4 regions of the Paenibacillus tundrae genome follow, and region 3 is predicted to be linked to each of the others. Evidence: riboswitches for the same ligand, from Rfam matches in the RefSeq annotation. Region 3 holds a riboswitch; each other region holds the start of a gene.

Region 1 (7,360 bases), 1.5 Mb from region 3:
TTTGGCGAATGAGGCATGGTGATCTGCTAACGGAGATCGTCTGGAATTTGTAAAATATCTGCGACCTGATTCCGGAATCGGGTAGCCTTGCGTGTGCCGTGAATTAGGTTGGATAGACGGTATGGTGGGATGTCGTGTTGTTCGCAAAAGGTCTTCTGATCCATCTGGAGTTCGGTTAAACGGCGTTTGATGGCCCATCCGAATGGGGTCACGGGTTTCTTTTTGTTCAAAAGGGTTCACCCCTAGGTTAAAAGTAGTATTCAGTCGCTCCTACTTCGGGTAGAATGTAGGGAGATGCGCGCTGTATATTTCATTATATACGTTATTACGTCATGTAACAATTAAAAAAGACGGAAATAAGTGTATTTTATGATTTAAAATGACGTAAATTCGCAAATTCATCCATAAATGAATAACAACAAAAACACGCCAGCAAAGGAGTTGCGGCGTGTTTTTGTTCAATTGGAGAGGTATGTGTTGCGGGAGGATTCGTGGCACGCAGCTATGCTTTGAATGCATGTAACCCTGCGCCAAGCATGTGGAAGCTTGGGAATAGTGACTTCATAGACGTCGCTGTTGCTTGTGCTGGTTCATCCGCAACGGAGGCGCTGACGGTATTCCATTCATGCTCCAGGTCTGTGGTTAGGTGAACCAGCAGTTCCTGTATGTTTTGACGATCAAGGGGGATGGCTTTCGAGGCTTCCGTTATGCATGCGTTTGAGGCTGAGTGGAGATAACCGAGAACCGCCTCCTCGACGGGGATATCGAGGTAGTGGTTAATCCAGGCGTGAACAGTGGATAGGCATCCAACTGAATTATAGGTGGACAGGGTGTGCTCGAGTTTTCTAAAGTCGATCCAGGGATGGAGGGCTTGAGCGAGCTTGATTAACCGTTTGCCCATAGCAGAGGAGTGTTCCCTGAGATCTGGAGGGGTTCGCTGAACGTGGACTAGTTTGTCAATAAGAGCTGTTCGCCATGTGTCCTTCTGATCCGCTGCACTGTAGATGCCCTTAATCGCCATTCCTTCCAGGCGCACAATGCTCGGATGTAATTGACAACGCATGAATGATTCCAGGTCTGCTACGTTGCGGATTGAACCTTCTGCTATAAGTGCATCCATGCCGAATGAATGAGTGAACCCTCCGACTTGAATAGAGGAATCAAGCAGTTTGACATAATCGAGCAGCTTATTCCCACGGTTCACGATCTTTCGCCTCCTATGTTCGTTAAATGTTATTATATATAACATTTTATTTCGTTTTGAAGCTGTTTATGAGTTTGAATCCGAATTATATGATATATATATTCACATAATTATCCGCTTTTTGTCAATTAAATCTTGTTAATTTTGTTTTATTTTCTTTATATGTTATTTAAAATAACGTACTGAGTTATATATTGGAGTGTGTGTGATAATCTTGTCATTGGAAGAGAAGTAGTAAAAGTAATATTAGTGATTATTCCATTGGCTTGCTCATTGAAGCTTATCAAGGGTAAATGAACTACAAAAATAGGTCGAACTCAAGGATATGCAACTGCTGTGGAAATATGACGATTCATGCAGGTAGAGGGGGAATTATCGTGTGAAAAAGCTGAATTTAAAAAGTACTTTACTTTTATAATGAAACCCGGTATAATCATTTTTGTTGCCGATAATTTACGACATGCGGTCGTGGTGGAATGGCAGACACGCTATCTTGAGGGGGTAGTGGGCGTATGCCCGTGGAGGTTCGAGTCCTCTCGACCGCATCATAATGCAAGACAGAAGAAGCTTCCGAACTCGGAAGCTTCTTTTTTTGTTTCTACCGTTTTTATTTTATTCTAATCATTAAGCCCGACCGATTTGAAGTAAACGTACGATTTCGCCATCGATAAGCTCTCTACTTACTTGGATGAATCCTAACGATTCATATAACGTCCCGGCGATTCGATTGTCTGGTCGATGTCCAATCATAATCCTTGTACCATTAGAATTACGTCTACTTCTCCGAAACATTGCAGTAAGTACTTTTTTCATACCACATCACTCCTCTCAACAGAACACTCTAATGTATATCCTGGGCCCTTATGCCAAAATAAGCTCGTGAGTGCAAAAAAAAGCCACCGACTAGAGAATTCCTGCTTAAAGCTGTGGTCTCCGGTTAGATGGCTGTTGGTTGTTCAATTTATTTTTTTAGTAATTTCTCGATGTCAGCTTCGATCTGATCAGGAGTTGTTTTGGGTGCGTAACGCTTTACGACACGTCCGTCTTGATCCACTAGGAATTTAGTGAAATTCCATTTGATTGCTTTGGAGCCGAGTAGGCCTGGAGCCTCTTTGGTGAGATGCTGGAACAGGGGGTGAGCGTTCGATCCGTTGACATCGATCTTCTCGAACATCGGGAAGCTTACACCATAGTTCATTTGACAGAACTCAGCAATATCATCGGATGAGCCTTTTTCCTGTGCAAACTGATTGCTCGGGAATCCGAGAACTTCAAAATTGCGATCTTTGAATTTATTGTACAGCTCTTGCAGCCCTTCGAATTGTGGTGTCAATCCACACTTACTAGCTGTATTCACAATAAGCAGCACTTTGTTTCGGTATTGAGACATTTCTTGTTCTTGGCCTCGAAGGGTATTAACTTTGTATTCATAAACGGTCATGAAAATCGCCTCCTATATCGAATGAATGATTCCTTTTTCGTATATATCTATTATATTGGTTACAATTAAATAATGCAAAACTAATATTGGATAATTATAGTTTTAGCTCTTTTTGAGCTTGAATTGGTCTTCATATGGACGAATAGGTAGAAGATTTTTGTGATCACGAGAATTAGAGAGCTTAGGGGAGATGGATGAAGCAAAAATATGTTGTAAGCGATATCATTGGGTTGAAACGGCATAAATCCGTCGATTCGGTGATCTATGTACACTTTACATCAACATGACCTCGGTGTATGATTCATATCGTAATTTCTAATTTAATTTCTATTGTACATGAAAAAACGAAACAAACGATAATATCGATCTAATCAGTAATGATGTAAGAACGATGTTTTAATCGCTGAGTTTCCATTCATTCATGGGTGGAAAACGGGGGAACCAACAGGATGCGCTGTTCTAGGACGGTATGGATCCATGGGGTGAATTTTCCGGTAACAGCCGGAAATAGGGCGACTCTCGCGCCCGAATCCGTCAGCTAACCTCGTAAGCGTTAAAGGGAGAGGCAACAAGCCGTACGCTGGTTCATGGTGTTTTTGCCATGGATTCTTTAAGAAGCGTCCGGGAGGCCTTGGTCCCCCACGCTTCTTTTTTGTTGTCTTTTCACGCTAAGGGAGGAACGAATGATGGATAATGAGATGATTTTAGTAACTGCTCCGAACGAAGCGGGGCGCAAATTTATCAAACTATTGATGTACAAAAAAATGCCGTTTGCCGTTCTGACCAACAGTGCAGGGGAAGAGCGGAAACTCCGGAAGTTCGGGGTAGAGCATGTCATTCGCATGAACACGGCTGCGGCAGAGAAATGGTTTTTACCTCAGAGTAGTGTAGGTAATGTTTTTATTTTTGAGAATAGTCTGAACTTGACCTGCCGTTATTTGCAGATCTGTCGTTCGTGGACATCTAAGTCGCTGTGTGTGATTACAGAACAGAGCCATCCAAAAGGAATTTATCGAGGCATGGGTGCCGATCGGATTGTCTATTCATTAAACGGAGAAGTGGGCTTCCTGCTTAACGGTTGATGCTGCAACCGATGATTGCTCCCTTGTCAGGTGCCTGATATAATTGAACGAATAGATCATTAAACTTATGAACAAAGGGTAAACGGAATTTTGAGGAGACTCATGCATGAAGTGGGTCTTCTTTTTTATTGTTTAGGGGATGTAGCAAGATAAGGAGGAATAGTTGTGCCAGATGTACGTGGGTTAAAATGGTTGTTCTTCGATGTAGGAGATACGCTAGTGGACGAATGGGAGCCTGTAGACGATATTATCGGTCAGTTCGTGAGAGAAGCCTGTGCACTTGGATATCCGGTGCAGATCGAGACTGTACGGGAGATATTTGTCACCTGTTACCGAAACTACGAGGCATGGCCAATGAAAGTGGCGATACGTACGTTGATTAGCGATGAACAGCATAGAGAGCAGATCCAGGCTAAATTAAAGTTTCGTAAAGAGCTTGAGCAACCCTATGCGTGTGCTGGTTCAGTGCTGAAATCACTGTCACGATATTATCGAATTGGCATCATTGCTAATCAGAGTCCGGGTACGGAGGAACGGTTAGAGCGTTACGGCTTGCGTAAGTATGTGAATGTACTTGCTTGTTCTGCTGAAGAAGGAGTGTCTAAGCCTGATCGTGAACTGTATGCAGTGGCATTGAAGCAGGCGGGATGCAAGGCTGAGGAAGCAGTTATGATCGGAGATCGCATCGATAATGACATCGTTCCGGCGAAGAAGCTGGGAATGCGAACGATACGCATTTTACAGGGGTATGGACGGTTCCAGCCTGAGCTTGAAGATCAGGATCACCCGGATTGGACAATTGATAATTTAGAGCAGCTTCTTCCTTTGCTTTTACCAGATCAAGACTAGGAGATACATACTCCAAAATAAGATTTATGCTGATGACCCTACTGGAGCATATCGTTCTAGAAAAGGATAAATAAGAGCCGACCATTTCAAGTGAACGTTTCACTTGGATGAGTCGGCTCTTTTTATTTGAATTAAAACAGCGCGATGGTCTGAATAATGAGATACACATTCAGGACAACGATGACTGCAGCGATGATCCAGGACGTAATTTTCAACCACAGTTTGTTAGCGAATGCACCCATACTCTTCTTATCACTTGTAAACATGACCAGCGGAATAACCGCAAAAGGAAGCTGTAAGGAAAGTACAACTTGGCTTAGGATCAGAAGTTCCTCTGTTCCATGCTCTCCTGCAATAGCGGTCACAATGACGGCAGGAATGATTGCAATCAGGCGAGTGACTAGACGTCGCAGCCATGCAGGAATTCGAATGTTGAGGAACCCTTCCATAACAATCTGTCCGGCCAGAGTGCCAGTGAGTGTCGAGTTTTGACCTGATGCCAATAGAGCAACGCCGAACAGAACACTTGCAACAGTGGTACCGAGCAGGGGTGTGAGCAGATGGTAAGCATCTGCAATCTCGGCAACCTGTGTCATACCAGCACTATGGAATACTGCCGCAGATACGATCAAGATCGCTGCGTTGATGAACAGCGCGAGTGTAAGTGCAATCGTGGAATCCATCGTTGTATAACGAATGGCTTCTTTTTTACCCTGCGGTGTCTGTTCGATCTGACGTGTCTGCACAATGGAGGAATGCAGATACAAGTTATGCGGCATGACGGTAGCTCCAATAATACCAATCGCGATGTAGAGCATCGCCGGATTCTGTAGAATTTCAGTGCTAGGTACAAAACCGTGAAGCACTCCGCCCATATCGGGTTTTGCTAAAAATAGATCAATACCGAAACAAAGGGCGATAGTCGCCATAAGCACAATTACAAGGGTTTCGAGCGCCCGGAAGCCTTTATTCTGTAACACTAAGATTAATAGTACGTCCACAGCTGTAATAATCACGCCATATAACATCGGAATGTTGAACAGCAGCTTCAAGGCAATAGCGGAACCAATAACTTCCGCGAGATCGGTGGCTGCAATGGCAAGTTCGCAGAGTACCCAGAGCATAATAACCACCGGCATACTGAAGCGTTCACGACAGGCTTGAGCTAGATCGCGTCCTGTGACGATCCCGAGCTTACCCGCGAGTGATTGCAGCACAACAGCCATCAGGTTCGAGATTAGAATAACGGACAGTAGTGTATAACCAAACTGTGAACCACCTGCGATATCTGTTGCCCAGTTGCCGGGGTCCATATATCCGACAGCTACCAAGTAGCCCGGGCCAACAAAGGCGAGGAACTTTTTCCACCAAGCTGCGTTCTGAGGAACCTTCATGGAGCTATGAGCTTCCCCGAGGGAAGGAGCCATCCCAGCCGTGGATAACGATTCTCTGGAAGGCGTGTTAAACGGATTTCTTTTACTCATACAATAATCACCTGACTTTGCAATAATAATGAGACAATATGCGATATGTGATATATCTAAATTTTTATGTTTATTCTTACATTGTACTCCTTCAATAATTTTTGTCTAGTGCAACTTTTATGTACCGGCACAAAAATAAGACGATATTTTCAACGTGTTCCTCCGTATATTACCCATTGATCAAAAAAATACAGCCTCTGAGCGTTATCTGCATGAAAATGAGAAAGATGTACAAGCTGAATATGAATCCAACATATGAATCCAATATGCGTTTCAAAATGAGCCAGAAGTTTAAAATGAATTGTAGGCAACAAAAAAACAAAGTGAAGGAGAGATTCTAATGGAAGCTTTATATACAGCAACAGCAACGGTTAAAGGTGGACGTACAGGCTCAGTAACTTCTTCGGACGGCGTACTTCAGCATGATCTGAAAATGCCTAAAGAGCTGGGTGGCTCTGGCGGTGAGGGAACGAACCCTGAACAACTCTTTGCAGCCGGATATGGGGCATGTTACGAGAGTGCACTAGCTAACGTAGCGCGCAAAGCGGGTGTGAAGCTGGAGAATGTCGTTGTAACAAGTAATGTATCCATTGGTAAAGACCCTGCGGATGATGGATTCCAACTGTCTGTGCGTCTCGATGTAAGTATGCCGGGAGTGGATCATAGTCAAGCAGAGGATCTCGCTCGCAAAGCTCATGATTTCTGCCCTTACTCCAAAGCGACTCGTGGCAATATTGACGTTGTATTGAATGTAGTATAACCACTACTTATTAGGAAAAGAATTGATTTATAGAGACAGATAACCTCGATATCTGTTGCATAAGACAAGCCCTGCTGGTAATCGGCAGGGTTTTCAATTTCAGAACCTTTCTGCACAATCTCTTTCATTAAATTAACGGATGGTGCAGGAGATTATAGGGTCAGGAGCGTACTCTTTTACATAAATTATACTCTTAATTCATGTGAGCTATCCTAAAAAAGGGGGAACGCAAAAATGAGTATTGAAGAGATGATCGAACGTCGGTTTGTATGTACAAAATGCCGAGGAACCGATTGTGATATTAAGGAAGTGTCGATGTCGGGAGCGGGTTTAAGCAAAGTATTTGATATTCAGCATAATCATTATTTGTTCATCACGTGTACTTCCTGTGGGTATGTAGAGGTGTTTAACCCGGATGTGCTCAAGGGAAAAAAACAAGGACAGGTAGGGACGATTCTGGATATTTTGTTTGGAGGTTAAGATCACAAAAAGGTTGATTGTAGGGAAGTGTTCCGGAATATTCCAGTTCAGGCGTAGCTA
Region 2 (7,360 bases), 2.2 Mb from region 3:
CAAAGACGGAGCCTGCTCCAGCCAACATGACGCTGTTCACTCCAATGAGAATGAGAAGGGTAATCCAAGTGATCCATCTGCCTGCTTTGTAACCGAATAAATGCTTATTAAGATCTTCATAGGAGCGGGAGCCTGTATCGTGTGCAATGAGCATCATTTTGGTGCCTAGCCAGACAAAAAGTATGGTGGATAGGCCGATGGTGAGTGTTGCCCATTTGCCATACTGGGTAAAAAACTGCAGGATTTCCTGACCTGTTGCAAAGCCGGCACCTACCACCGTTCCAATGTATGTAAATGCGATCTGCAGCACCCGAAATGCCTGTTTCATGCGTTTCCCCTCTCAGGCCCCTGAATAGTTTGGACATGCGGGTGCCATGGTACAAGGTATGCTTGACCCTGGAAACTCATGACAATGAGCTCATTCTTTAAGCACGATTGTAAGGCTAAGTAACAATAAAGCTGATTCGCTTGAATTGACAGTCATATCTATGATACTTTTACGTCATAGGATAGGCTTGGGAGGTCAAATCATGGAAGTGTTGAAACAACGTATTTTAGAAGAAGGAGTAGTCATCTCTGATCAGGTGCTTAAATTGGATGGACTGCTGAATCATCAGATTGACCCTGGTTTGACAATGGAAATGGGACGTGAGTTTGCCTCACGTTTTCGTGAGAGTGGTGTAACACGTGTTATTACGGTAGAGTCTTCTGGCATCCCGGTAGCTTTTGCTGTTGCACATGAGCTAGGAGTACCTCTTGTATTCGCTAGACGCAAAAAAACGCTACTGGCTGACCCTGATGCCTACTGTGAACGTGTACCATCGTTTACGAAAGGAATTGTGACCGATATTATGGTGTCTCGTGAATATATTCATGAGAATGATCGTATTTTGTTCATAGACGATATTATTGCTAATGGGGATGCAGCTCGCGGTGTTATCAAGATCATTGAACGCTCTGGGGCTGAATTAGTTGGTTTCGGAGTAGTCGTCGAAAAATGTTTTCAAGCAGGAGCACGAACTATTCGTGAACAGGGAATTCCTGTTGAAGCCTTGGTACGTATTCGTTCCCTGAACGATGGAAGCATTCAGTTTGACGATAACGAAATGTGACATTTTAAAGGAAAAGGGCCTATTTTTTGAACAATGCCTTTGCATGACCGCAGAATTCATTTATAATGGGGTTATGTTAGGGAGAGGAGGCAACACCATGGGGAACCAACCGGCAACAGAACAATTTTTCATTGATAAGCTGGCGGAATCGAAAGTTCATTTTGAACGTGCCCTGGATTGTAAACATACGGAATTCGATGACCTTTATCCCTATATGATTGAACATCCTCAATTTTTCTGGTACAAACGCTATGTTGCCTGGTCAGAACTTCTGACGATTGTAGGCTTGTGTGAAGAGTTGTCCTTCTCTTGGAAAGAGCAATTTACACCGCATCAAGTGGAGTACCTTGAAGAACGTGTGATGTCCGCCAAAGTGCTTGATTTTTGGTTTGAGAAGAATGACAGCAAAGAGCACGCGCAGCGGTAAATTTCAGTCGGGACATACGTTTCGTATGACATGACAGTCCAATACAGTCACGTGAGACCTAAATGAGTTGTCATTTAGGTCTCTTTTTGTAAATTAATTTGGAACATAGGAGCCATAGACATGATTAGTGATACAGAGCTGGATGCCCTGCGTTTGTCAGGTGAAAAGGTTAGAGTGGTAAGGGACGAGCTTGAGTCCAATGATGTAACAGGAATTGTTGTTGCTTGGGATGGAGAGCAGGTACTCATTCGGCGGCAGAATCGACGTGTGGTTAAGCTCGATCGTAGTTATCGCTATCAGCTGTTCAGCGAGCCGCGCCAGAGTCCACTTAGCGAGTAGGAAATGAGCTAACGGGATTTACCATCCTCCTATAGGCATAATCGATTCGCTCAGGAGAAAGGATAGTTACAGTGAAGGATGTGGAACTATCTCCGAGAGGGCGTGCAATGATATGACATTGATGAATGAAAAGGTTCACGCGTATAAGGATCAGATTGGTGAGTTGAGCGATGTGCTACCGGGAGTGGTGAAGTCTTACCATGAGTTTACGGGAGAATGCTTTCAGCCAGGAGCCATTGATGCCAAAACGAAACAATTAATCGCCTTGGGCATTGGCTTATTTGCGAATAACGAAGTGTGTACCTTCTATCACGTGGAGGAAGCTCGTGCGAAGGGTGCTACCGATCAGGAGATCATGGAGACCGTTGCAGTGGCGGGTGCCGTAGGCGGCGGTCATGCACTATCTCAGGGCGCAATGCGCGTACAGAAGGCGCTGCACTAAGCAGGATGGGGCTATATCAATGAAAATAAGGACGTATTCCTTGGCAAATGCTACGGGAATAGGTCCTTATTTATGTACATCGAAGTTATATTATATTTTTCCAATCATTTTATTATACATAAACTGGCCAGTAACTCGGCGAGCCGTAACATAACGGTCTTTGAAGTAAGGGTTAGACAATTTAGTGATGCTGACACCTTTGCTGCTTGATGCGTGTGCGAATTGGCCGTCACCGATGTAAACACCTGCGTGTGAAACACCTTTACCCATTGTATTGAAGAATACGAGATCGCCTGTGCGAAGGTTCGCTTTGGATACAGGAGTTCCTGCTTTCGCTTGCTGCTGGGAAGTGCGGGGTAGATCGATGCTATATTTATCAAAAAGATATCTCATAAATCCAGAACAATCGAAGCCGGCCATTGTTGTACCGCCCCATTTGTAAGGAATACCTGCCATGTTATTAACGACGGTGTTGATTGTGCTTGCCTCTGTACTTGTTGCACCTGAAGTAAATAGTACTGCTGCTCCAAAAATGGAGATGATAAGTTTTTTCAAAATCAATGTTCTCCCTTCGTTGCCTACGGAGTTAGCTAAGGGTTCGGTAGAAGGTTCCCTATATTTCCTATGTATAAGAATAATTCACCCAAAATGGTTCCCCCGTTTTCAAACATGAAACTCGGCAAATGAATAATTAAGTTTTTGTAACCTTTTGAAACTATATTGCATATATGCGTAAATGTCAAACCCATCTTAATACCTTCTTTATCGCCCAATGTTAACGGAACTATTGATTTTTATGAAGAATAAACACGAAATGACAGCGTAACTAATTACAAAATAGTAATATGTGATTCAAATCCAAACTAGAGTGTATACCACTCGAGGTTTGTCATGTGCAGTTTGAACTATTCTGATAGATACAATAATCGCGGAATGTTACAAGATGTTGCATTAATTGACAAAGTTATTTTTTTTGCATAAGATCGTTCTATCCAATCCACATATTGGATAAAAATATAGTCGTTATAATTTAATTCAAATAAAGGAGTTGGTGGAGAGACGTGTAATTAGAGGGTGAAAGTAAGTGGAATGAAGAATTGGATGATTTCAATAATAACGGGGAGTGTGTGATCATTTTGAATACAAAAACAAAGTTAGTTACATTAGTTCTAGCATTTTCAATGGTATTTTCTGCGGTAGGTATGGTCATTCAACCGGTTAGGATTGTATCTGCTGCGGATGCTTCGGGAACAACAGCAAGCATATCCGATATCTTGAAGAATCAAAGAGCCGATGGAGGCTGGAGAAAAGAATATAAGCAATCCACTGGTGAGTGGGCGAAATCTACGATCGACAATAAAGCTACATACTCAGAAATTAGAAGACTAGCTAAAGAATTCAAAAAGACAAACGACCCACGTTATTCTGCTGCCGCGATTAAGGGAATTAACTTTTTGCTGAATATGCAGTATTCCAATGGTGGGTGGCCTCAAGTTTATCAAAGTTCTGGTTATCACAAACATATTACCTACAATGATGATGCGATGATTAATGTAATGTACATGTTGGATGAAGTTGCGACACGAAAAGGTGACTTCTCCTTTATTGACAGCAACCTTGCCAATCGTAGTAAAAATGCGGTTGCTAAAGGTGTGGATGCGATTTTGAATACACAGGTAGTTTCAGGTGGCAAGCTCACAGCATGGGGGCAACAGCATGATTCAAGCACACTTAAGCCTGCAGGTGCAAGAATCTATGAAGTACCATCATTAACAGCTGGAGAGAGTGTAACGATTGTTAAATTCCTGAAAACAAGACCTTCCAACGCCAAAATTACAGCATCCATCAAGGGAGCCGAAGCTTGGTTTAACAAAGTGAAGATCACCGGTTACCGATATGAAAGAGCGAACGGCGATAGCAAAATTATTGCTGATTCCAAAGCTGCACCAATCTGGGCTCGTTTCTATGAAGTTGGAACGGATAAACCCATCTTTATCGGTCGTGACGGCATCGTGAAATACAAATTGAGCGATATTGACAAAGAAAGAAGAGGCGGTTATGCATGGTATGGTAACTGGCCATCCAAGCTGTAACTTAATTTAGATTCTAAACTGGTACCAATCGTGCCAGATCATATGCCAGCTCCTAAACATGAAGCCCGATCCGGAAGTGACTATCTGGATCGGGTTTCTTCCTGAGCATTTGTATATTGACATGTAGATGCTTGCGTGATATATTATTTTTTGTCGCCGAGATACATATATATCACGGAGATATACATATGCGGTCGTGGCGGAATTGGCAGACGCGCACGGTTCAGGTCCGTGTGGGCTAACCCCCCGTGGAGGTTCGAGTCCTCTCGACCGCATCGAATGAAAAGGTTCCCTGTTAGACATTAGTCTATCGGGGAACCTTTTTTTGAACTCATATGGGGGATCTCACAGCTTGTCCATCCATTGTCGGTTACAACGACCTACGACTAATCACAGGCTTGGGCAATTTTTTGCCAATTATATTACTACACGTATTATGATGCTGTAACTGTAATGTTATCGATATTAGGCCCTTCTGTACCTGTTGTTACAACTCTGATGGTATTCGTTCCAGAATTCATGGGTACCTGAATGGTTTTCTCGCCCCATGTCGACCAGCTTCCTGTTGCTGAAAAAGAGGTATTGCTGATCACTTTGTTTCCGTTAACGTACACATCGAGGTTACGCGTGCCACTCTCTAATGCATAACGAAACTTTACGTTTTTGGTACCACTTGTCGCATTGTTAATATTATTCCATTGAATGGCAGAGTTCGTTAGTGCATTGAAATTAACATACCCCGAGCCGGTGTAACCTGGGTAGATTGTCTCAACTACAGCATCAGTTAGGGTAGTTCCTGTTTCAGCTTCATACGTTGTACCACTTGTGTTACCACTTCCTGGCCCAGTGATATTCGCTACAAATGTGGTTACACTTTGAGCAGGAAGCTGTGCAGTAAATGCGCCGTTAGACACATTGATCGGTGCTCCACTTGCTAGGTTACGGCTGCTATCCGTTACCCATGAGGATACAGTAGAGGCGTTACCATTTTGCAGGACAAATCGCTGACTGGTTGCAGAAGTTCCTTTGTTAATTGCGACGACGACAACCTTGTTATCTCCTTTGTAGGCAGACACAAACGTATTGGTATCTGGGTTTTTCGTTGCATCCACTCGCAGATAGCCTGGACGTACGAATTTGGAGAAATGAGCCATATTATAACCGCGTTTGCTAATCGTGCCATCCTCTTTCATCGGTCCGTACTGTCTACGGATGTACCACCATACATAGGCTTGAAAATCTGCTTCTACCATTGCATTGTGCATGTGATGGGAGACTTCCAATGCTTCTGGCCAGCGGTCTGCAGAATTGTTATCACTGTTTGGATAATAAACTTCGGTCATCCACAGTTCTTTGCCTGCACCTTTTTGCTTGAAGAGTGGGTATGCAAAGTTATTGACTTGAGTACCGTACAAATGTGCTCCTAGAATGTCCATATTCGCGAGCGCTTGTGGATCATTGAGAATCGGGTCAGATATGTTTTTTAGGTATTGGAAGGATTCAGGCGCCATCACTTTGGTGTTCTGGATCGATCCTGCATTTTCTTTCATGAAGCGAAGGATCTCCTGTGGTGTCCACCAGGTCCAATCGTGAGCGTAATCTGGTTCATTTTGAACGGAAATGGCATACAAGTTTACGCCGTTATCTTTCATGTACGTAACGAAGTCATTCAGGTGCTGAGCGTAAGCAGCATATTTGTCATATCTCAGACGTTTAGCATTCGTATCGCCATTCCGGTTGAACGTCTCGACCATGTCACTTGGAGGATTCCATGGGGAGGCGAACACTAGAGCTCCTTGTTCAATCGCTCTTTTGGCTGTATCTACTTCCTTAGACCAGTTACTTCGATTAGGATCGACACTGATTCTTAAGATGGAGAAGCCTAACTGGTTTTGCCCGTTGCCAAAGGCTGTATCACGTTGAGCTGGCGTCAAGTCACCGATCCAAACCGGGTGATTAATTCCTCCGAAGCCCTTGATGAGCTGCTTCTCCGAGGATAAATTAATGGTAGCATCACTTGCTGCCGAAGCTTGTGTGGGTGTTAACATCAGTGGCAGAGCCGTTAAGCAGGCGAGTAAAACGTTAAAGGTTTTTTTGAATTTAAATTTCACTGCGATCATCCTCCTCGAAATGGTTATCCTGAGAACTGCTAAACCAATGAAATCTTAATTTTGCTTAGATTCAGTTGTAAGCCCTTACATAACCTCCTTTCGAAAATAAAAGGAAAGAAAATCAATTTATTCTTTCTTTTGTTTATTTTAATAAAATATTGTTGAACTGAATACCTGACAAATTTCAGGTCTTTTACTAATTTATCTCAAATTATCGGGAATCGATGACATTTTTTATCCCTATTCAGAAGTTACAAATTTTCCTTTAGTTACGTCAAACCGTTTTTTACATAGAACTCCCTACAATATCAAACAATGAGAACAAAGATCTAAGGGAGGGAATCAACATGGAAAAGAAAGTGAGTAGCAAGTGGTATACACGGTTAGTGGGGGGCTTCGTTCTTTTACTACTTGTTAACGTGGGATGTATGGCAGGTGGAGAGATAACGGTGGCATCTCAGGTGCCAAAAGAAGCGGATACAGTCAATGCTTACGCACTGTCGAATCGTGATCGGATGCATGTGGCAGCTCAACCTAAACAATCCGTAACCCCTCATAACCGTATGGCAATTATCATTGATGATGTAGGTAATGACATGAAGGGTACAGCAGAAATCTTGGCGATGCCAGTCAAGCTGACCGTTGCGGTCATGCCCTTTCTGCCAACAACTCAAAAAGATGCCGCTGCGGCACATGAAAAGGGAATGGATGTGATTGTACACATGCCTATGGAGCCGAAGAAAGGAAAACCGGAGTGGCTGGGCCCTGGAGCAATTACGTCCAATCTAACAGATGAGGAAGTTCGTGAACGGGTGGAAAAAGCAATTGATGATGTC
Region 3 (7,360 bases):
CCTGTGGGGCGAATCGCCTGTAAAACGATGCTTACGGCTCCATATATGAACTATGCGTCTGGCTGCCTGGATCAAATACCATGACTTCCACCGACTCCGTAAGTATATCTGCATAACTATAAGATACTCGCTTGAAGGTTTCTTGTTCCTCATCAAGCTTAACAATAAAAACAGAAGGGTACGTTTCTTCCAATACACCCGTACGCTCGATAGTCTTACGGCGGCCACCATTAGCCCGCAACATAATTTTCTGACCTATATGAGCGTCGAGATTGCGTTTGATATCCAACAGCGTATTTTTAGCCATTGTCGACGACCACCTCTTTTCTTGTCCATTATACCTTAATTTACAGTCTATGTCAAATCAAAACTAATTATTATATCAGCATCGAAAAGTTTCTGTCAATGAATTTTTTTGCAAATAAAAAAAGCCCCGAACTGGGACTTTCTTCGCACCAACTCAAACCGCAGATGGGTTCACTTTTAACGTAGATAAATCGTTCAATCCAGGTAATCCGACACGGTAACTGCCACGCGTTTCTACCCCACCCACACCTTGGCTTCCGCTAATGGTATTATGCAGAATGTCATTCATATTCACCGTATCTCTAACTGAAGTAAAGGAGGCTTTGGCTGCCACATATACCGGATCAAGCGCATGAATCAGTATTCTGCCTGGTGAACTGGCAAAGTTCGCCCCTGCCCGCAGCAGAGCCTCAAAATGAGACTGACACGCTCCTGCAACGATGGTGAGCGCATCCAAGTGACGTTCGTACTGCCGAGCAACCTGGATTGCTGCCACAAAGTTCTGAGAGTTCTTGTAGCTCCCCAGACTGTACAGATCGTAAGGCTGACGAGTCTTCAGCACGCCATCGTGCCCTGTAATGACCACAATGTCTGGCCTAACCTTCGGTAAAAGGTGATACAACGTATCGGCCATAGCAGATTCATGTACGTACTGCCCCTCCGCTGGAACGCGAAGCTGTTCGTAGAGATTCATACTTTTTTTCAAATAGTTTGGATCTCCGTCCAGGTGAAGCACTTTGCCAGGCATTTCGAAATAGGCAGGTTCTTGCTGCTGGGTCCATTCCTGACCCAATCCTTCTCGATTTCGCTGCGCCTGTTCCATCCGATTCTGCTGTAGACGTGAGAGCGTCTGGTGAGCCTTAACATGCGCCTGTCGGGTCTTAGCGCTCTGCGGTTCATATGGAACCTGTATCAAATCATCCACCGGGGAATCAGCAAGCAGCCGGAACTCGGTACCTTTAATAACAGCACTGTCCACCTGAAGGCCTTCCACCCGAAAAGTCACATCTCCTCCGTATGACTTCCGAACGACCAAGTCTCCGATATTCATCAACATAATCACCTCTAACCCATCGTATGGGCTAGCACCCGGATTGGTTCATCCGATTTTAGTACATTACCTTGCAAGACCTAAGATTTTACAAATGACAGTTCACAAGAAGGCAATTTCTAAGAAATGCATTGTCTTTACTGAAATGCCTATAGCGCTGCACGTACTCCAGCTTCCCACATCACCGTACTTAACGTTGCATACTCCTCCAAGCTGAGAGTCTCGCCACGTCTAGATGGCTGAATACCTGCTTGCTCCAATAATTGGTCAGCCTGCTCCCGGTTATCCTTTGTGAAAAAGCGAGATTTCAGATTGTTGGAAATAGTCTTTCTACGCTGTGCAAAAGAAGCCTGTACCACCTCGAAGAAGTGTGCTTCATCTGGCACCTGTACTGGAGGCTGTTCCCGAACCTTAAGTTTGATAACCGCTGATTCCACATTAGGCTGAGGAATGAATACGGTAGGTGGAACAATACAAACTAGTTCAGGTACGCTGTAGTATTGCACGGCAATACTTAAGCTACCGTACTCCTTGGAACCAGGTGCGGAAGCCATCCGCTCTGCTACTTCCTTCTGAATCATAACCACGATGCTGTCTACAGGCAGCTTTTCTTCCAATAGCTTCATCATGATTGGTGTTGTCACATAATAAGGCAAGTTCGCAACAACGCTGACTTTGTCCACTTGACCAAAATCCGTTCGGAATAACTCCTCCAGATCCAGCTTCAGTACATCGCCATGATGAACCCGTACATTGGGATAAGGCTCCATCACTTCACCTAAGATTGGTAAGAGCCGCTGATCAATCTCTACTGCCGTTACAGGCCCTGCAACTCTAGCAAGCCGCTCCGTTAGTGCTCCTATTCCCGGTCCAATCTCCAGTGCACCTTTGGACTCGTCCAAATCCGCAGCGTTAACAATCTTGTTCAATATATTTTGATCAATTAGGAAGTTCTGTCCTAGACTCTTCTTAAATGAAAATCCATGCTTCTGAATAATCTCTTTCGTTCGTTTGGGTGTTGCAATTTCCAACGTCTCTTCCATACCCTTCATTTACTTCACAATCCTTCACATTCGATTTGCGATAATGCGGCAGAGAATTCTTCTCGGGTGATCTGAAACACACTTAACCGCTTGTGAAACTGCTTACCATTACAATAACCGATGCCGAGTATGTTCCCCATCTCCATACGTCGTGCGGCAGCCTGTGGATGCACAATGAGTCCAGCAGCGATGAGATCCTCCCAATCAATCAGACTCGGTGCCCCCTCATAGGACGTATGCACACGTGCTAGGGCATGGCGAATGGCTTCTGGCGAAGCGTTCTCGACCCCAATATCTCCTTTGCGCGTTGCATCAGCCTCAGGAATGAAGGCGTGCTTACAACCCGGTACCTTATTGGCGATGATTTTCCGTATCCGCTCACCAGCATGATCTGGGTCAGTCAGAACAATGACCCCTCTCCGCTCCTGAGCAAGTGCAATACGCTTCAGAATCCGCTGATTAATGGCTGATCCGCCTGTTTCAATGGTATCCGCCTGAACCGCGCGCCTTATCGCCACCGTATCGTCACGGCCTTCAACCACGATCACTTCTTTTATCATGTTCCAATTCTTCCTTTCTAACGCAAAAAGAAGAGGAATATCCCTCTTCTCTGGCAAACGGCGGGCGAGACTGATTTCAGACCCTCCCGCCGCATATTCCGCATGAATCATTCATGCCTTATATTTTATAGCATTCCCATTTCAAAGTAAAACGATTTTAGTTCGCTTCCGGCTTCACCGGACCGATCACATAGACCGTCTTGCCTTTTTTACGTCCGAAGTTAATGGCATGCTTCACACTGTCATAATATACGTCAATCTTATTACCTTTAATAGCTCCGCCCGTATCTTCGGCACGACGGAAACCGAGACCTTCAATGTATACCCACCAGCCGATTGGAATAACCTTCGGATCCACCGCAATGGTGCGACCTTCTGTTACCCGAGTACCGGAGGCTGTTTTGGTGCCAATGCCAGGCTCTTCTGAAGAGTAAGCTGTCATAGACACATTTTTGAGAACTTTAGAATATTTAAAAGAAGTACCTGAAACGGTAATGACTTTGCTGCCCGAGGCAGAGGATTTATCCGAGTTCGATGAAGCCGTTTTTGTTGCTGTTTTTGTCTTCGAAGTGCTAGCCGATACCGTTTGGATCTCAGGCTCCTTCACAACAGGTGCAGGTTTAGCTTTGGTTCCGACAGCGATGACTTTATCTACACGATTCGTCGCAACCGACTTACCAACCATCTTTTTGGAGACTAATTCTCCATCTTGGAACACTTTCTCAATGTGTTGTACAAGTGTACCTTCTTTACCACTTACGATGACGCGGTTGTCACCTTTGTACAAGCTTGGGTCAGCCGTTTTGATAACTTTGAATGCGATGGGCTGCTCCACATCAACTGTACGCTTTGTTACACGCACTACACGGATTTTCATATCCTCTTTGATTGAAGTTCCGAGCGCAGGGTAAACTTTATCATCGCTTGTAATTTCAATACCTGACTTTTGAATTACCTCTTCTACCGATGCATCGGTTGTATACAGAGTCTTGGTGTCTCCGTCTGCCGTAATATTTACTGGAATGGCCCGCTCAATAACGATACGGTCTCCATCTGCAATCGCCCCATTCAAGGGCATGGATACCTGATCGTGAGGGCTGACTGTGATTGACTGCTCCTCTAACAATTCTTGAAGCATTCCTGTACGAGTCTCTACTGCCTGAGCTTTGCCATCGATAACCAGCGAAATTTGTTTCCCGGCCTGACCATATACGACTAACAAGATCATGATTGTAAGCGCAATTGAGAATATCGCGATCAATGCCATTTGACGCATGTTCTCATGCTTCCACCGTAACGCGAAAGACTTACTGGATGATCGTGACTCATGGGTCTCTTCTGTTTGGAATGTGCCCACTTCTCCGTCCTCCTTCATAGCCTCGCCGTCTAGAGTAATGCATGATGTCTTTGACGCGACTATACCTGATTTTCTACAGAACACGGATTAGATCAACCTAGCCGGTTCTGCACCATGAATCAATCTTCGCAACATGATGTCATCCTCCTGAATACTTACCGTATGATGACAGTATTTCTTTTATTCAAAAACAAAAAAAGCCAAAGAAAGAGTGTAAGAGGACTCTTTCGTGGCTTCCGAATGATTTTGAATATCGGAAATTCATGCACGAGGTTGCCTCTCTTTTTCCGCTTGCGAGGTTAGCTGTCGGGTTCGGGCGAAAGAGAGCCGCCCTATCTCCGGTCACCCGCTCATGGCGGATGCCCTTGAATTCACCCCGAGACCCAAAGAAGAAATCAAATAGTGCTTCGCAGATCTTTCCGCTGCTTTTGGGTCAGCGAACGATGCGCACCGGCTATATTCACCGATGTTTAAGCCCTATTGGTTCCCCCGCTCTCCGATAACGGAGACTCAGCGAGATCGATTCATGAAAGTAATGTTGTTCATCGGAAAGTGTCCCTTTGTTCATCCCCCGAACATCTGTCCAATTTTCCGCACAACAATTCACTGAAAAGATGATATCCTGTTTCGATGCATGTTGTAAAGCGTTGTTCAAGTACGTTTTTCTAAATATTTGGTTAAAATATTGTAATATTCTTGATTTATTTGGATCAAAAAGCAAATTACCTCCGCCTAGCTCACTTTTTCATCACATTTTCTCTAGTTTTTAACGAATACCAAATCGTTCCATGGCATTTTTGGTGGTTATTGCGGCAATTTCCTCTAACGAAATGCCTTTAATTTCCGCAGCTGCTTCTGCAACCAGACGTACATGCGCTGTCTCATTTCGTTTACCGCGAAATGGATGTGGAGTCAAATAAGGAGCATCGGTTTCGAGGAAGAAACGATCCATCGGTACCTTCTCCAGTACCTCTTTAGGTTGCTTCGCATTTTTGAACGTAATCGGTCCTCCAAACGAGAGGTGAAACCCGAGATCTAGACATTGTTTCGCGGTTTCCCAGCTACCCGAGAAGGAGTGCATTACTCCACCAACGTCCCCAGCCTTTTCTTCCCGCAAAATTCTCACGATGTCCTCATGCGCATCCCGATTATGAATGACGATCGGCATGTTCAGCTCACGAGCTAGTCCAATCTGTTGTCGTAATACACGCTGTTGCACATCCTTTGGTGATGTATCCCAATGATAATCTAAACCAATTTCGCCAATGGCAACGACTTTTTCATGCTTGCATAAAGATGCAATCCATTCCAAGTCACCCTCTTGCATCGTAATTGCGTCCACGGGATGCCACCCAACGGCTGCGTAAATAAAGTCATATGTCTCCGCTAATTTCATAGTGGATGGAATCGTTTCTCGGTTAAAACCGACATTAATCATGCGGCTAATTCCTGCATCAACAGCTCTTTGAATCATAGCTTCACGATCCTCGTCGAATTGGGGCGCATCTAGATGGGTATGGGTGTCGAATAACATCATGTTTCGTTCTCCCTTTCTGTCGAATCAGAATAAATAGGCTGTCTATTCACGCTTATGCAATGTGCAACCATATCTGATTTATTTTTTTTTAAAAAAAGTAAATTTTTAGGGTGGATAAAATTAGCCTATACAGGTTTTTTTTAATCAATTCGACCCTAACTAACTACAATATGTGGAATGAATCGGTCACAACACACTCTATATGTAGATCTGTTTCGGGATATATAATTTTATAAAAAAACCTAAGATTACAAAATTATGTCGATCTACATATCCTCTCCATTAAAGCAGATTACTGTATCATGAGAACATCTCAGGTTAGAAATGCTTTTTAGCATAGCTACTTTGGCATAAAGCCGCACCACCCCATCATGAGAAGTAGGGGCGCAAATGAGATGGCAACTCATGAAGAATGGTATCAACCTTATTCTGCGGATAGTATAAATGATGCTTTCCACGATGAATGCCACTGATTGAACGGACAATATCGGAAACCTCTGACAGCTCATGTAGCTGGTCCTGCCGATCTAGCAACAAGATCTGCTTATCCGTCGATTCATTCGGACGAAACACATCATACGGAAGATCGGTCGGAAAATCAATTTCAAGATCATACTCAGGATTTAATCCTGCCTTGGCGAAAGCTTCTCGCATCTCTTCAATCGTCTCTACATCGATCTGTTCAACCTCTACATACTTATATAGTCTGCGATCCATAAATCGTTCGCACAACTCACTTAGAACAGCATCGTCTTCTTTACGCCATTGCATGAATGCCGTTTGAATCAATGCCTCATCCAGTTGCAGATACTCATGAACAGCAAGTTCGCCTTCAAACAACTGCGGCAGAGGATCCAGCATGAAACGGAAATTAAATCCCTGCTGCACCAGCGTTTTAGCTCGTTTGAAAATTTGACGCAATATAATCTCAGAACTGCGGGTAACTGGATGGAAGTAGATCTGCCAATACATCTGGTACCTGGACATCAGGTAATCCTCAACAGCATGCATACCTGACTCTTTGACCACAATTCGTCCGTGGTATGGACGGAGCATACGCAAAATCCGATCAAGGTCAATCGTACCATAGTTAACACCTGTGAAATATGCATCGCGGAGTAAGTAATCCATGCGATCAGCATCAAGCGGGCTCGTAACCAAATTGACCACAATAGGCTTTTCGTACGTTTTTTGTATGACCGATGCAACCTTCTCTGGAAAGTCTGGCGCATACCGTCTTAAGATGGCCCCTACCTCGGTATCGCCCATAATGATGCGGCAAGTCCAATCTTCATGATTCATATCAAAAGCTTCTTCAATTGAGTGAGAGAATGGGCCATGACCCAAATCATGCAGTAAGGCAGCGCAGAGAGCTACAATCTTCTCTTCTTTCGGCCAATCCGAATAATGACTTCTTTCAAATTGTGAAATAATTTTACGTGTAATCTCGTACACACCTAGCGAATGTGAAAAACGACTGTGTTCTGCTCCATGAAATGTTAGATA
Region 4 (7,360 bases), 2.7 Mb from region 3:
CCACACGAAGTAGCTTGTGATCATCAGATTGATACTGCCACACGAGCTGCTCTCCTGCCTGGCCATATGGTGTTCTGCCTGCAGTCGTTACCATACCTCCATATTCTTCCTCCAGGTGGTATGCGCGTCCATCTAGATCTAATAAGGTTGGAACCTCATCTGGTGCATCTAGACGACCGTCAATCGGTGTGTAGAGAGCATAGCGTGTCAATTCACGCTCTTCAATGTGCAAGTGTCTGAAAGCTGTACCATCCTGCAATGTTAATACGACGGCATTTCTCGAACGATGATGTACCCGCCCAACAACCTCATATATCACAAGAGAGACTTCACAGATATCACCAGGTTCAAGCTGTAGCATCGTCTTCTCGGCCCGAGGCGGTTCGGGTTTAGCTAGTATTCCTTTAATCCGTTTCCATACACTCATGCCCATTAACTCCCGTTCTATTTCTTCTTAGAGGTTGGTTGACCCTCAATTTATAAGCAAGCTGCAATAATTAATGCGCCTACAATATGCAATGCACCTGAGAAGAGACCATACCCTGTTTTCCCTTGTTGAATACCTGTATCCAGATCTAAATTGGCTCTTGTACGAATAACATAATGCACGCCATTCTCCAGAATCAGCAATATAATAAAGGATACGACAGATACGAGCAGTGCCTCACCAAGATGTCCTGCAGTAGAGATGGAGGTCGCCAGTACATAACCTTGGGCAAACAGCTTCATAACCATCCGAGTGGTTACAGCCATATTGCCTGCTTTCACTTCAGCAAAATCCTTGTATTTCGTAAACAATGAATCCACGTACATCAAGACAAACAGCAAAACCGAACCCGATAACGTCCAGACCAGCATTGCCAAAATGTTCAAATCCATTTCAACAGCCCCCACATTTCAACATGAACCGCATTTAAAAGCGAAGAAGAAACACATGTCTCTTCTCCGCTAATTTCCTTACTTCATCTAAAAGGTTAGTTCTTATTCTCGTACTGCTTCATCAGTGCTGCCAATTCATCTTCAACCGCCTGATCTTTACCAAGCTTCTCGAATTCATCATCCAAGGACTTTCCTTTGGAGGACATTTCATTGCTTGCTTCAGCCTGTGCTTCCATTTGCATCATTTTTTCTTCCATACGCTTCATTCCAGCACTAGCAGTATCGGAACTGAATCCGTTCAGCGCTTTGTTGATTTCAGTTTGAGCCTTCGCAGCATTATAACGAGCAACCAAAGTCTCACGTTTGTTTTTCATTTCCGTTAATTGCTTGCGCATCTCATCTAACTTACCACGCAGATTGTCAGCGGAAGCTTTATTCTGGTCATAGCTTGTTTTGTATTCAGCCATTTTTTCTTCAGCCGTTTTCTTCTCTTCAAGCGCTCGGCGAGCCAAATCCATATTTTGTGCGCGAGCTGCGGTGTGCGCTTGCTCTTCGCGTTTCTTCACTAAAGCTTCTTGCTCTTCATAAAGCTGCTTGAACTTCTTCTCAATGGCGATCTGTGCCGCTACAGCCTTCTCCGCATCTTGCAAATCCTCTTGCATATCACGGATATACTGGTCTGTCATTTTGATTGGATCTTCTGCCTTATCAATGATGGAGTTAATATTGGACATCGTTAGATCTCGTAAACGTTTGAAAATGGACATTATGTTATTCCTCCTAGTCGATATTACAACCTTGTATATAATCATACATACGTGATAAACCTCAACCCGTTTCAATTTTAGCAAAAAAAATCAAAACAAACTTCTTCATCATGTAAAATTATTCTTTTAATTGACCTTTTATCAGCAGATGTTCATCAAGGAGCCTCTCTGCAGTCTGCACGATTTCATCAATCTGCATGCGTGTGATCGCATCAAAATGAATGCCCATAATGACCGTCACCGTAACCTTCAACTGATATGCCGCCTTGCGCGCAAGCCTCTCGCATAACTCCTGCTCCTTATGCCCTGGGACATGAAATGTAGCTCCACTAAGACGATCGTGATCTACATAATAGGTTGCCACCGCTCCTATGTGTGCATCGCCGCCTGTAACCATGAATACTTTGTCCTGCCCCACGTCTACAACCTGTAATCGAATTGAACTCAAATCATATTTACTCATACTAATCCACCTATCCTTTTCTCTATCTCATGTTATGGTCCGAATTATGAACAAGATTCGAGAGACTGACAATGAAACATCTCACAAGTCGAATAAATCAAGATTACATCGGGCATACCATAGAGAACGCATTTTTGGAAAAGGGGGCTGCTATTATGCGTATTCGCCTCATCGCAATATCATTTATCGTCTTTCTCTTGAGCGGAAATTTCGCTCCTGCTCATATGTCAGCTGAACCGAACCAAGCCAGTTCACCTGTCACGGAGTTTGATGCACAAGGCGATGAACAGCTCACGCTAGGTCAACTAAGACAGAAATATGCTGATACGTTCAAGACGAATGGGCCTTCCACCAAACAGGTTGCTCTGACTTTTGATGATGTTCCTGATCCAAGGTTCACTCCACAGGTATTGGATGTTTTGAAAAAGTATAAAGTCAAAGCGACTTTTTTTATTGTAGGCAAGCGGGCAGAGAAACATCCGGCTCTAGTCAAACGTATGGTTCGCGAAGGTCATATCATGGGTAACCACAGCTATAGTCATCCTGAATTCAGTAAGCTGACGATGAACGATTTTCGCAAACAAATTTTACATACCGGGGATATCATTCACAATTTAACCGGGTATACGCCAAAAATGATTCGCCCACCTTACGGGGATATTAATGAGAAGCAGCTCCAATGGGCTCAGAAGCAGCAATATAGCATTGTGAACTGGAATGTCGATTCACTCGATTGGAAAGGTCTTTCCAAAGATGAAGTGAAGCAGAATATTTTATCGGCTGTTAAACCAGGGTCGATCGTTCTTCAACATGCAGGAGGCGGAGTGGGCTCTAACCTTCAGGGAACGATTGATGCGTTACCAGAGATCATTGAGGAGCTTCGAGCACGGGGATATAGCCTTGTAACACTGGACGAGATGTTAAACATCTCTAAGAGCAAGTAATTCCAGCATAGGCACTTTAAGAGAAACGTTAAACTAAAAAGGGCGTCTCTACTCACATCAGACTGTGAATGGAAGACACCCTTTTTCATTTTGTTTGCATGACGTTTATTTTAGAATGTAAAGCTCAACATCTTGGAAACCGAATGTGCTCACGGATTGTTTACTGCCAGGAATGAAAATATCAACGCGTTTACCTTTAATCGCACCGCCTGTATCTCGCGCCGTAGCTACAAACGCTTGTTTCGGCAGTCCTGGGTGTGTGTGACCTGTCACGAGGACTTTCGTTCCCAGCGGGATCACACTTGGATCTACAGCGATTGTACCCAATTCAAGCGGATTACCGAAGTAATCTACAGCACCCCATTTTCCGTTTTCGGATGGATCTGCAGAGTACGCTGTTGCCTTCATTTCAATGGACTTGCTGTAATCAAATGTTTTGCCCCAGGCTTCAACCACTTTGCTGTCTGCATTGACATCCAAGCTTGCTGTTGTGATCGTTTTAGCCTCTGCTTTGGCTGCTGGAGCCGCTGCTGCTGAGACGGTGTTGGCTTTTCCAGGTACAGTAATTTTCAGCCCACCATAGATGTTATAAGGTGAAATATTTGCATTTGCTTTAATGAGTGCTTCCATACCTACACCATACTGTTTGGATAAAGTATAGAATGTATCCCCCTCTTTGGCCACATGAACAGAGTCAGCGTAAGCTGGAACGGCCTGAATGAGCATAGCTGCTGTCAGCAATGCTGTTGCTGCTTTCGCAATACGTTTCTTGTTAAACATGGTCTTCCTCCCTCATTATGCCTGCGAGGTTAGTTGTCGGATTCGGATGGAGGAAACCACCCTATAGGTTCAATCACATGCCCTTAACGTTATGTACGCCCTAATTCACCCCTAGCAGTACGCGAACATCAATCCTCGTTTCTGCATCGTTACATCCCCCGCACTTCCTCCTCGGAAGTTTCGGCAGGAACAATATATCACAATCTTGTAACCTATAGTTGTAGTAAATCTTACCAGTACGTTTATGACACATCAAAATTGGTTAATAAAACAAGCCTTTTTCATATTAATAATTCATATATGTCTTCTATATAAGTAACAAAAAAGTTACCTTTTATTCCATTGATCCTTCTGATTATGTATCTCCGGAAAACAAATAAAAACAACCCTGCCGACGATGATGTCGACAAGGCTGTTTGTTACTCTTCATTCAATAGTGTATCCCCAGCTGCTCGGCAGCTTATGATCACATTACTATAGAACTTTGGCAAGAAAATCACGTGTACGAGCATTCTTAGGTGCACCAAACACTTCATCAGGTGTTCCTTGCTCAATAATTACTCCGCCATCCATAAACAGAATTCGGTCTCCTACTTCACGAGCGAAGCCCATCTCATGCGTAACAATGACCATCGTCATTCCACCCTCTGCCAGGCGTTTCATGACATCAAGCACCTCTCCAACCATCTCTGGATCGAGTGCTGAAGTTGGCTCGTCAAACAACATTACATGTGGTTGCATCGCCAAGGCTCTCGCAATCGCAATACGTTGTTTTTGTCCACCTGACAACTGGTTAGGGTATGCATCTTTTTTGTCAGAAAGACCCACCGTTTTAAGCAAATCGGCTGCAATCTGATCTGCTTCCTGTACCGATTGTTTCTTTACTTTGATTGGAGCAATCGTGATGTTCTGCTGAATCGTCTTATGAGGAAACAGGTTGAAATGTTGAAACACCATACCCATCTTTTCACGCGTAGCATTGATGTTATGCTTCGGTTCTGTAATTGAAACACCTTCGAATAGGATCTCGCCTGAAGTCGGCTGCTCAAGCAGGTTCAGACAACGCAAAAATGTACTTTTACCCGAACCGGATGGTCCAATGACAACGACAACCTCGCCTTTGCCAATCGTGACATCAATGCCTTTTAATACTTCATTTTTTCCATAGGATTTATATAATTGACTAACGTCGATCACTTGCATTCAACTTCCTTTCCAGTCGTCCGAGCAGCTTGGACAATATGAAGGTCATTACAAAATAAATAGCTGCTGCAATAAGGAATGGATTCATCCCTTGGTACGTAATATTTTTGACCACACTTGCTTGATACATAATGTCGACCATACCAATAACCGAGATGATGGAAGACTCTTTAATAATCGTTACGAACTCATTACCGATTGCAGGTAATACGGCCTTGAACGCTTGTGGCAATATAATGTAGCGCATCGCTGCACCTCTACCCATACCCAGTGAACGAGCAGCCTCTAATTGTCCACGATCTACACCTTGTACCCCTGCACGGAAGATCTCCGCAAGGTAAGCACCACTGTTGATGGAGAGTGTGATTACACCGGCTTGTAGCGCCGAGAAATTAATTCCGAAGGTCAGTGACAATCCATAATAGATAATCATCAATTGCACGAGCATTGGCGTACCACGAATCAGTTCAACATACGCTGTACCGATCCAACGCAGAATAGCCATATCATGCATACGGAACATACAGATAATCAAACCGATGATTACCCCGAACAATACACCGAGTGCAGATAACAAAAGGGTATAACCTATCCCTGTCGCATAGAAGCTTTTATACGCCCAGAATACTTGAAAAATATTTTTGGTATCTTTACCTGCCATCAATTGGCTTGCTTCGGTTACCATTTCTTCAATTCTATTTTCGCTCTTAAGCCGTTCCAACGTACTATTTACGGCATTTAGCAACTCGGTATTGCCTTTGCGAATCCCGATTGCAGCCTCGACCTGCTCTTCGTCCACCACAATAGGTGCAAGACCGATGGCATCGTCCAGATAACCAGCAGCTACGGTATCTTCTACAATCGCAGCATTTACACGCTTGGTCTGCAATTGCAGAACGATATCGGAGATTTTATCCAGTGCCGTTAATTTGGCACCCGAGATTCCCTGACCAATGGTTTCCTGAATAGAACCCTTTTGAACCCCGATTTTCTCATTTTGCAGATCCGCCATCGTTTGATATTTATCTGTATCCTCGGTGCGAATCATAATGACTTGCTTCGATTTATAATACGTATCAGAGAAATCGATACTTTTCTTACGCTCATCCGTTGGTGTCATACCTGAGATGACTAAGTCCACACGACCACTCTGGAGTGCCGGTAGAAGTCCGTCAAATCCCATATCCTCAATGACAAGCTCTGCTCCCAGATCAGCAGCGATTTCTTTTGCAATTTCAATATCAAATCCAACAATTTCATCTTTTCCATTAATCACTTTATGGAATTCATATGGTGCGAAGTCGGCACTTGTGCCGAGCACCAATTTTTTACCGCCTGAATTGTCCGTAGTGCCGCTTGCGAGTACCGTCGGTACAGCAACTGTCAACATCAGTACAAAGGCCAGCAGCATCATGGTATAACGACTAATCAATTTCAACCCTGTTCTCCCCTTACAATACTTTGTATACGACTTTGTCCATAGTTTTACTTCACTCGATATATCTGCTTTTGAGAAGCTGCCCATAAAAATGATGCATAAGCCTCATATCGATGCCTGAGTCATTATAAAGTACAATGCATGATTATGCAATGCATTTTGTTTTTACAAATCTTGACTTGTTTCTGAAAAATGAGAGCAAACATGATATAATCATTTCACTATTTTTATTTTCTTGCAGAAGGAGCCTGTTATGACACATTCCAAATCACAAATTTTAACGGTTATTGACCAATATGCTTCCCGTTTTAAAGAAATTTCATCATACATCGGTGCAAATCCCGAACTTGGCAACGAAGAGTATCTTGCCTCTGCTCGCTTAAAAGAAGAATTAACATATCATGGCTTCGAAGTAGAAGCGCCGATTCTCGGACTTGATACAGCTTTTATTGGAACTTACACCGCTGCTAAGTCTGGGTCAACCATCGCTTTATTGTGCGAATATGATGCCTTACCTGAGATTGGTCATGCCTGTGGACATCACCTCATCTGTATGATGAGTCTCGGCGCAGCTGTAGGTCTCAAGTCGATCCTCGATGAAGTGGGAGGAACCCTTAAAGTGTTCGGTACACCTGCCGAAGAGACGCGTGGTGCCAAAGTTCCTATGGCCGAGGCAGGCATGTTCGATGACTGTGATATTGCGATCATGGCTCACCCTTATTATGCTTATGAAAGATCAGGAAGCTCGCTCGCAATTGATGCCGTGCAGTTTGAGTTCCATGGCAAATCTTCTCACGCTGCAGCTAGCCCGCACGAAGGCATCAATGCACTCGATGCAGTCATCCAAACCTTTAATGGCATTAATGCTTTTCGGCAACAGGTCAAA

What was found. Region 3 has a riboswitch for cyclic di-AMP ahead of V6W81_RS00150 (3D domain-containing protein). Riboswitches for the same ligand answer to the same signal wherever they lie in the genome.
Region 1: linked by a shared signal. The riboswitch ahead of V6W81_RS06650 (hypothetical protein) and the one ahead of V6W81_RS00150 (3D domain-containing protein) in region 3 are both predicted to bind cyclic di-AMP.
Region 2: linked by a shared signal. The riboswitch ahead of V6W81_RS10290 (C40 family peptidase) and the one ahead of V6W81_RS00150 (3D domain-containing protein) in region 3 are both predicted to bind cyclic di-AMP.
Region 4: linked by a shared signal. The riboswitch ahead of V6W81_RS17160 (3D domain-containing protein) and the one ahead of V6W81_RS00150 (3D domain-containing protein) in region 3 are both predicted to bind cyclic di-AMP.

Annotation. Positions count from the first base shown of each region.
Region 1 is NZ_CP145605.1:1,543,417-1,550,776, forward strand. Features, by position in the region: gene V6W81_RS06625 (hypothetical protein) at 27-230, opposite strand; gene V6W81_RS06630 (urease accessory protein UreF) at 503-1,204, opposite strand; tRNA gene V6W81_RS06635 (tRNA-Leu) at 1,667-1,749, shown strand; gene V6W81_RS06640 (hypothetical protein) at 1,829-2,017, opposite strand; gene V6W81_RS06645 (glutathione peroxidase) at 2,166-2,645, opposite strand; cyclic di-AMP (ydaO/yuaA leader) riboswitch at 3,037-3,213, shown strand; gene V6W81_RS06650 (hypothetical protein) at 3,329-3,727, shown strand; gene V6W81_RS06655 (HAD family hydrolase) at 3,893-4,576, shown strand; gene V6W81_RS06660 (Nramp family divalent metal transporter) at 4,708-6,003, opposite strand; gene V6W81_RS06665 (organic hydroperoxide resistance protein) at 6,401-6,820, shown strand; gene V6W81_RS06670 (zinc ribbon domain-containing protein) at 7,055-7,300, shown strand.
Region 2 is NZ_CP145605.1:2,263,206-2,270,565, forward strand. Features, by position in the region: gene V6W81_RS10265 (YkvI family membrane protein) at 1-328, opposite strand, end outside; gene V6W81_RS10270 (xanthine phosphoribosyltransferase) at 531-1,112, shown strand; gene V6W81_RS10275 (hypothetical protein) at 1,210-1,539, shown strand; gene V6W81_RS10280 (hypothetical protein) at 1,660-1,878, shown strand; gene V6W81_RS10285 (carboxymuconolactone decarboxylase family protein) at 1,991-2,320, shown strand; gene V6W81_RS10290 (C40 family peptidase) at 2,411-2,875, opposite strand; cyclic di-AMP (ydaO/yuaA leader) riboswitch at 2,881-3,012, opposite strand; gene pelA (pectate lyase) at 3,457-4,413, shown strand; tRNA gene V6W81_RS10300 (tRNA-Leu) at 4,604-4,688, shown strand; gene V6W81_RS10305 (carbohydrate-binding protein) at 4,848-6,533, opposite strand; gene V6W81_RS10310 (divergent polysaccharide deacetylase family protein) at 6,872-7,360, shown strand, end outside.
Region 3 is NZ_CP145605.1:30,670-38,029, reverse strand. Features, by position in the region: gene veg (biofilm formation stimulator Veg) at 32-307, opposite strand; gene yabG (sporulation peptidase YabG) at 461-1,357, opposite strand; gene rsmA (16S rRNA (adenine(1518)-N(6)/adenine(1519)-N(6))-dimethyltransferase RsmA) at 1,507-2,409, opposite strand; gene rnmV (ribonuclease M5) at 2,415-2,960, opposite strand; gene V6W81_RS00150 (3D domain-containing protein) at 3,118-4,317, opposite strand; cyclic di-AMP (ydaO/yuaA leader) riboswitch at 4,590-4,843, opposite strand; gene V6W81_RS00145 (TatD family hydrolase) at 5,084-5,854, opposite strand; gene V6W81_RS00140 (HD domain-containing protein) at 6,224-7,360, opposite strand, start outside.
Region 4 is NZ_CP145605.1:3,833,480-3,840,839, forward strand. Features, by position in the region: gene V6W81_RS17135 (DUF4178 domain-containing protein) at 1-427, opposite strand, end outside; gene V6W81_RS17140 (DUF350 domain-containing protein) at 478-879, opposite strand; gene V6W81_RS17145 (PspA/IM30 family protein) at 975-1,646, opposite strand; gene V6W81_RS17150 (hypothetical protein) at 1,765-2,109, opposite strand; gene V6W81_RS17155 (polysaccharide deacetylase family protein) at 2,265-3,053, shown strand; gene V6W81_RS17160 (3D domain-containing protein) at 3,159-3,833, opposite strand; cyclic di-AMP (ydaO/yuaA leader) riboswitch at 3,836-4,029, opposite strand; gene V6W81_RS17165 (amino acid ABC transporter ATP-binding protein) at 4,308-5,030, opposite strand; gene V6W81_RS17170 (ABC transporter substrate-binding protein/permease) at 5,017-6,474, opposite strand; gene V6W81_RS17175 (M20 family metallopeptidase) at 6,728-7,360, shown strand, end outside.